DNA from 3 places in the Rhizobium sp. Root491 genome. Region 1 is predicted to be linked to each of the others. Evidence: riboswitches for the same ligand, from Rfam matches in the RefSeq annotation. Region 1 holds a riboswitch; each other region holds the start of a gene.
What was found. Region 1 has a riboswitch for cobalamin ahead of ASD46_RS12190 (ABC transporter substrate-binding protein). Riboswitches for the same ligand answer to the same signal wherever they lie in the genome.

Region 1 (2,198 bases):
GCAGGTCATCTGACTGATGTGGTGGAACTAGACCGGGCGGCTTTTGGCGTTTCGCGCCGGAACGTTTTGCAGCGACTTTTGACGCAGAATGCGGGTTACGGTGTGTTTGAGGCGGACCGTCTTACCGCTTTTGCGCTGCGCCGTGCGGCGGGGCGGGGCCACATTATCGGTCCGGTCGTTGCGGGTGCGGACATGGATGCGATTGCACTCGTAAGGCGGCATTTTACCGATCTTGACGATGAGCTGGTGCGTCTCGACACCATCAGCGACAACAATCTCTTTATTGATTTTATTGCGCAATCCGGCTTGGTGGTGATTGAAACCCTTACCACCATGTCCAAAGACGCACCTCAACCGGCGCCCTCCGGCGCTACAAAAATTTTCGCGTTGGCGGGTCCGTCTTTGTGCTGAGCTGCAGCACTATCGCAATTGACGCCCCGGCGCTTGCCCCTTATGTCAGAAAGCGACGGTTCCTGAAGCCGAAGGGCAAAGGGATTAATAGGGAACATGGTGCGGGTGATTTCTATCGCCCAATGCCGTGGCTGCCCCCGCAACTGTAAGCGGATTGCCGCTCATCCTCGTGACGCCTGAAAAGCGTCATGCCACTGCACCCTTCAAGGTGCGGGAAGGCAGATGAACGGCGCATATTCGTGAGCCAGGAGACCTGCCGTCATAATATTGACCATCGTTACGGGCGGGGATGCCCGGAAGAGGAGCTGATTATGACCTTTCCGTCCGCGGAAACGTATTTAGAGTCCCGTTCTCCATCTCCACACTTGTTGTCGCTCTGTCACTACGCGTTTTGACGCGCGGCCTGCGGATCACGCCACTTTATTTAGACTGGAGAACATATGTTTCATTTCAAACGCCTGCCGGTTTCCGCCGGTCTTCTGGCTGTCGCATTAGCGGCCTTGCCCGCCGGTGCCGCTCAGGCTGCCGAAACCGCCTATCCGCTGACGATCAATAGCTGCGGCCACGAAATCACCTTCAAGCAGGCGCCCGCCCGCACAGTATCGGTCGGCCAGAGCACGACCGAGGTTCTCTATCTGCTCGGCGTGGCCGACAAGGTGGTAGGCACGGCGCTGTGGATCGGCCCGGTTCTGAAGGGTTACGAAGACGCCAATGCCAAGGTGGAGCGGCTTGCCGACAATGATCCGAGCTTCGAGGCGGTGGTTGGCAAGAGGCCGGACCTCGTGACGACGCAGTTCCAGTGGCAGATCGGTCCCGAAGGCGTTGTCGGAACACCGGAGCAATTCGCCGAACTCGGTATTCCCGTTTATACCTCCCCTGCCGATTGCATGGGCAAGGACAATTCCGGCGGCGGCGACGGCGTGCGCAAGTCCGTTTTCACCATGGACCTGATCTACCAGGAGGTCCGCGACCTTGCGAAAATTTTCAACGTGCAGGATCGCGGCGAGGAAGTCGTTGCCGACCTGAAAAAGCGTGAGGAAGCCGCCCGCGCCAAGATCGCTTCGGCGAATGGCAAGATTTCAGCAGTCTTCTGGTTCTCCAGCGCCGAGCTGGATATCGATCCTTACGTGGCGGGCCGCAATGGTGCGCCGGGTTACATCATGTCCGCGCTCGGACTGAAGAACGTTATCGAAAGCGATGAGGAATGGCCGACTGTTGGCTGGGAAACCATCGCCAAGGCCAATCCGTCCGTGATCGTTGCCGGCAAGATGGACCGCCGGCGGTTCCCCGCCGATGACGTCGCCGTCAAGCTCAAGTTCCTTGCTACCGATCCGGTTGCCAGCATCATGCCCGCCGTCAAGGCGGCCCATGTCTTCGAAATGGACGCGCAGGCGATGAACCCGACCATCCGCACGATCGAAGGCATTGAAACGCTGGCCGAGGCGATTTCCACAGCCGGTCTCGCCAAGTGAACGGTCTTTCCGTCAATCTTGGCAGGGCGGGTCTGGCTTTTGCCGCACTCGCCCTGCTGCTCGTCGCGCTGATGGCCGGTGCGGCCATCGGCGAGACTGCCATTCCGTTCGACGTGGTGGCAAAGACCATTGCCAATCGTGTCTTCCATGCGGGTTATCCGCTGGAGCCGCTGGATGAGGGCATCGTCTGGAGTTACCGCCTCAGCCGCGCCGTTGTTGCCGCGTGCTGTGGCGCCTCGCTGGCGCTGGCCGGTGCGGTGCTTCAATCACTTCTGCGCAACCCGCTCGCCGATCCCTATATCCTCGGTATTTCCG
Region 2 (2,198 bases), on a different contig from region 1:
CCACCATGCAGACGCGGTCCTCATAACGCTCCAGGTAACGCTTTCCGTCGAAGGTCTTCAGCGTATAGGACGTATAATATTTGAAGGCGCCGAGAAATGTCGGAAAACGGAACTTTCTGGCATAGGCCTCGTCGTAGAGGTCACGGACGAAATTGAAGGAATAGTGGTCCAGCACCTCCTGTTCGTAATATCCCTCGGTCACGAGATAATCGAGCTTTTCCCTGAGATTATGGAAAAACACCGTGTTCTGATTGACGTGCTGAAGGAAATATTGCCGTGCCGCAAGGCGGTCCTTGTCGAGCTGGATCTTCCCGTTTTCATCGTAGAGGTTCAGCATCGCGTTCAGCGCGTGATAGTCCAGTCCCGCGTCCAGGTGTTTCGGCGCGCCGGTTACTTGTTGTTTGGCATCCGTGTTGCGCACCGCGCTCGAGGTCAGCGTGTCCAAAATCGTTCCAATCCATGATTGACGTTGGCGACATCTTCCTCCGTGCCGAGAAGCTCGAAGCGGTAGAGAAACGGCACCGCGCATTTACGCGACACGATATCTCCGGCGGATGCGAAAGCTGCGCCAAAATTCGTATTTCCCGCCGCGATGACGCCGCGAATGAGATTTCGGTTTGAGGGCTCGTTCAAAAACCGGATAACCGGTTTCGGTACCGCTCCTTTCATGCCGCCGCCCCCATAGGTGGGGGTGACGAGAACATAGGGCTCCGACACGTGAGTAACGTCTTCCTCGGCGCCGAGCGGCAGGCGAAGCAATCGTCGCCCCAGTTTCTGAAGGAAGCGATGAGTGTTCTCAGACCGGCTGGAATAATAGACAATCAGCCCCATCGCATCGCCTCCTCAGCTGATCGAGCCAATCATGTCCGGACGGAAACCCGCCCAATGGCGTTCGCCCGCAACGACCACGGGAACCTGCATGTAACCAAGGCCGCGAACGCGATCGAGGGCATCCGCATCTTCGGAGATATCGACGATCTCGTAGCTGACACCGATGCGGTCAAGCGCACGATAGGTGGCAGTGCACTGGACGCAGGCGGGTTTGCTGTAAACGGTGACGGTCATTGTTTCCTCTTTCGAAGCCGCTTTTACGCACGGCTCAACATTGCCCGCCTGCAATCACAAGCGGGTGGCGATGGTTCTGTCATTCTGGCGAGGCGCGCGGCTCAGGCCGCGTAAGATCTCTGTCTACACCGACGAGCGTAGAAACTTATAAAAATGCACTGGCATGACTTCACCCCGAAGCTTGTTCTGGAGGGGGCAGAAAAGGGCGCACGCAATTCATTTGCGTCATACACCTTCCTTCCGGACACCCCGCCCGTGGACGTTTTCGCTCAAGGCAGGTCTCCTGACTTGCGGGTCAAAACATCCATTCCCACCTTCCCGGAGCTTTTAGCGCCAGTGGCTCAAATCGGAACGATGCTCACCGCTTACAGTTGCGGGGGCAGTTTCGGCATTGCTTCACCATAATGGTGTTGCGCACCGAATTCCCGTCTTAGCTCCCGACGCTTGCGAATCGAAAGAACCTTGAACACCACATATAGTATATGAGGAATTTTTTTCGTCAATAATTAGACATGCGAAAGCCCCACCCTGTGGATCAAAAAGATTCAACACATGGTCAACAAAGGCTTAACGGTGAATGTTCGATGCCGCCTACGGACGGAAGCGGCGGGTTATTTCCAGATATCGATGCGAATATCGGCGGGGCGTGAGTTTTCAATCACCCGCTTTCCGTTGGGAAGATCATTTTCGAACAGTTTGGCGTGAATCTCGGTCGCATCGAGACCATAGCCCTGCCATCTATCCCGCAGGCGTTCCTCGAGCACCGCAACGGATGGGCCTACGAAGACGGTAAGATCGAAGCTGCCGGAAAGCTTCGTCCACGGCGCCTCGTTCAACAGCAGATAGTTGCCTTCGGCAAGAATGAAGCGTGTTTCTGGCGCGATGGCGCGAGCGGAGGCAATGGCAATTTCGCGGGAGCGGTCAAAAACCGGGACAAGAACTTCCTGCCCGCCCTGACGAACTGCGGAGACGATATCAAGAAAGCCGCGCACGTCGAAGGTCTCCGGTGCGCCTTTTCGCGGCAAGAGCCCCCGTTCTTCGAGAATACCGTTATCCATATGGAAGCCGTCCATGGGCAGGACAGCCGCAGCCTCGCCGCGCGCCACGAGGGCACCGCACAGGGCATCCGCCAG
Region 3 (2,198 bases), on a different contig from region 1:
CGCAGCAATAGCTCCCATCAAGCACGCGGTATGGAGTTGGCAACGCTCTGTCTCACTCACAAGATGGTCGCGTCTTCTCTTTACCGTCCACCCCAGCGATTGCGAAACACCAGCTCCTCCAGCGGCACGCGCTGGCGCCAACCCTTCACCGCCAGTTCCGGCTCGGTATAAAGTGTATCGACGCGGCCGAGGCATAGCCAGGCGACGATCTCGATGTGGTCGGGAATCTCCAGAATGGTGCGAATGTCGCTATCGTGGAAAATGCTGACCCAGCCGACGCCGATGCCTTCGGCGCGCGCTGCAAGCCAGAGGTTCTGGATGGCGCAGACGGTGGAATAGACATCGGTGCGCGGATTGTGGGTACGGCCCAGCACCACCTTGCCGCCACGCGTCGGATCGCAGGTGACGCAGATGCTGAGCGGCGCCTTGCGGATGCCCTCAAGCTTGAGGCTGCGGTAAAGCGCCTGCTGCTCCCCCTCGAACATCGCCGCCGCCTCGCCATTGGCGCGGCTGAAGGCAACCCAGGCTGCCTGCCTGACCGCACCGTCAGTGACGAGCGTGAAATTCCACGGCTGCATGAAACCGACCGAAGGCGCGGAATGCGCCGCCTTCAGCAAGCGCTCGACCACATCTTCCGGCAATGGATCCGGAAGGAACTGGTCGCGCACATCACGGCGGGTTTCGATGGCACGGTAGATCGCCTCTCGCTCCCCCTCGGAAAACGGATAGGCGGGCGAAAGCGCGTGATCGAATGCATTGGCGTCGAGCGAACTGGTCGCGAGTGGATCGGTCGGCATCGTCTATCCCCAACAATGCTGGCGCGCCGCCACGAAAACCGGCTCCGGTTTTCGCCTGCACGACGCGCTGCTGCAACAACCTGCCGCCGTCCACGCGGTCTGGTCTATCCTGTCAGGCCGGTCTTCTGACTCGGCTTCATCCGCCCACTTTCGCCTTCCCGAATGGATTCAGTGGCATCAAGAAAAAGGGCATCCGCCTCACAGCGCTGGGCACGTTCCGGTCTTGCACCGGATTCCCGATTCTCCCGCCCTAAAGGGCGGGCACCTGACGAAGAAGCTTATGAGCAACAAAGATTGCAAATACAAGTATCTTGCGCAGCGATGCGGCAATGTGACCGTGGCCACCTCACCTGCGTATTGCGCCCTTCAGCCGCCGCGCAGACGCGCGCCGGCTGAAGCACCCCCTACCGCATCACCCAACGGGAAAATACCGCACATAAGCGAACTCATCCCCGTCCGGTGACCAGTTGGGCGAATTCATCGTTCCCTGCCCGCCGAAAAGGTCAAACAGCGTTTCGGCATTGCCGCCATCCATATCCATCAGCCGCACGCGCACGTTGAGGTCGCGCGGATGGTCGAAGACATCGGCGTCGTAGGAGACGAAGACGACCTTGTCACCGCTGGGAGACGGATGCGGGAACCAGTCGCCGTAGGCGCTGTCGGTGATACGCTCGACGGCCGAGCCATCCACCCGCACGCGCCAGATCTGCATCTGGCCGGTGCGGCTGGAGTTGAAATAGATCCATTCTCCATCCGGCGAATAATCCGGCCCGTCATTGCGGCCCTCACCATGGGTAAGGCGTGTCTCAACGCCGCTGTCTATGTCCATGGAATAAATATCGAAAACCTGATCGCGAATGCCGCAATAGGCGAAACCTTTCCCGTCCGGCGACCAGCCGTGCCAGTAGGAGGGAAGGTTCCTCGTCATCAGCCGCGGCGTTCCGCCCGTCGAAGGCAGCAGATAGATGGCACTCTTGCCGAACTCCACCTTGTCGGAAATGGCATAAAGCGAACCGTCAGGCGAAATGCCGTGGTCATTGTTGCAGATTGTCGCAAAGCCGGTATCGACCTTTTCCGGCGAAGGGTCGCCGGCAAGTGACAGGCGATAAAGCAGACCGTCGCAGTTCAGAAGCAGGTATTTCCCGTCCGGCGACCAGTTCGGAGCCTCGAACAGCTCCGGCGTCTGCCAGACCACCCGCATCTGCCGAGTGCGGATGTTGAAGATTTCGATGGAACTGCGCATGCTGCCTCCCAGGCCTGTCGATCGTCTGGCGTGGAGCGTTGAATGGCACAAACATTCCGTTTGCATCCGCCACCGCCGTGATTATGATCCTATTGCCGCAGGCACCGCCCTGCAAATTCAAATAGGAAAAAACAGCAGCGTTCCGGCACCGCCCGCAC

Region 2: it holds a riboswitch for cobalamin, as region 1 does, so the genes downstream of both, nrdH (glutaredoxin-like protein NrdH) here and ASD46_RS12190 (ABC transporter substrate-binding protein) in region 1, are expected to answer to the same signal.
Region 3: it holds a riboswitch for cobalamin, as region 1 does, so the genes downstream of both, bluB (5,6-dimethylbenzimidazole synthase) here and ASD46_RS12190 (ABC transporter substrate-binding protein) in region 1, are expected to answer to the same signal.

What each region holds. Positions count from the first base shown of each region.
Region 1 covers NZ_LMFF01000012.1:277,811-280,008, reverse strand. The annotation lists gene ASD46_RS12195 (GNAT family N-acetyltransferase) at 1-411, shown strand, start outside; cobalamin riboswitch at 451-687, shown strand; gene ASD46_RS12190 (ABC transporter substrate-binding protein) at 852-1,883, shown strand; gene ASD46_RS12185 (FecCD family ABC transporter permease) at 1,880-2,198, shown strand, end outside.
Region 2 covers NZ_LMFF01000001.1:1,353,717-1,355,914, forward strand. The annotation lists gene nrdE (class 1b ribonucleoside-diphosphate reductase subunit alpha) at 1-445, opposite strand, end outside; gene nrdI (class Ib ribonucleoside-diphosphate reductase assembly flavoprotein NrdI) at 433-831, opposite strand; gene nrdH (glutaredoxin-like protein NrdH) at 844-1,065, opposite strand; cobalamin riboswitch at 1,321-1,545, opposite strand; gene ASD46_RS06730 (nucleoside triphosphate hydrolase) at 1,677-2,198, opposite strand, start outside.
Region 3 covers NZ_LMFF01000016.1:180,803-183,000, forward strand. The annotation lists gene ASD46_RS19360 (DUF2865 domain-containing protein) at 1-11, shown strand, start outside; gene bluB (5,6-dimethylbenzimidazole synthase) at 81-797, opposite strand; cobalamin riboswitch at 895-1,081, opposite strand; gene ASD46_RS19370 (TolB family protein) at 1,210-2,040, opposite strand.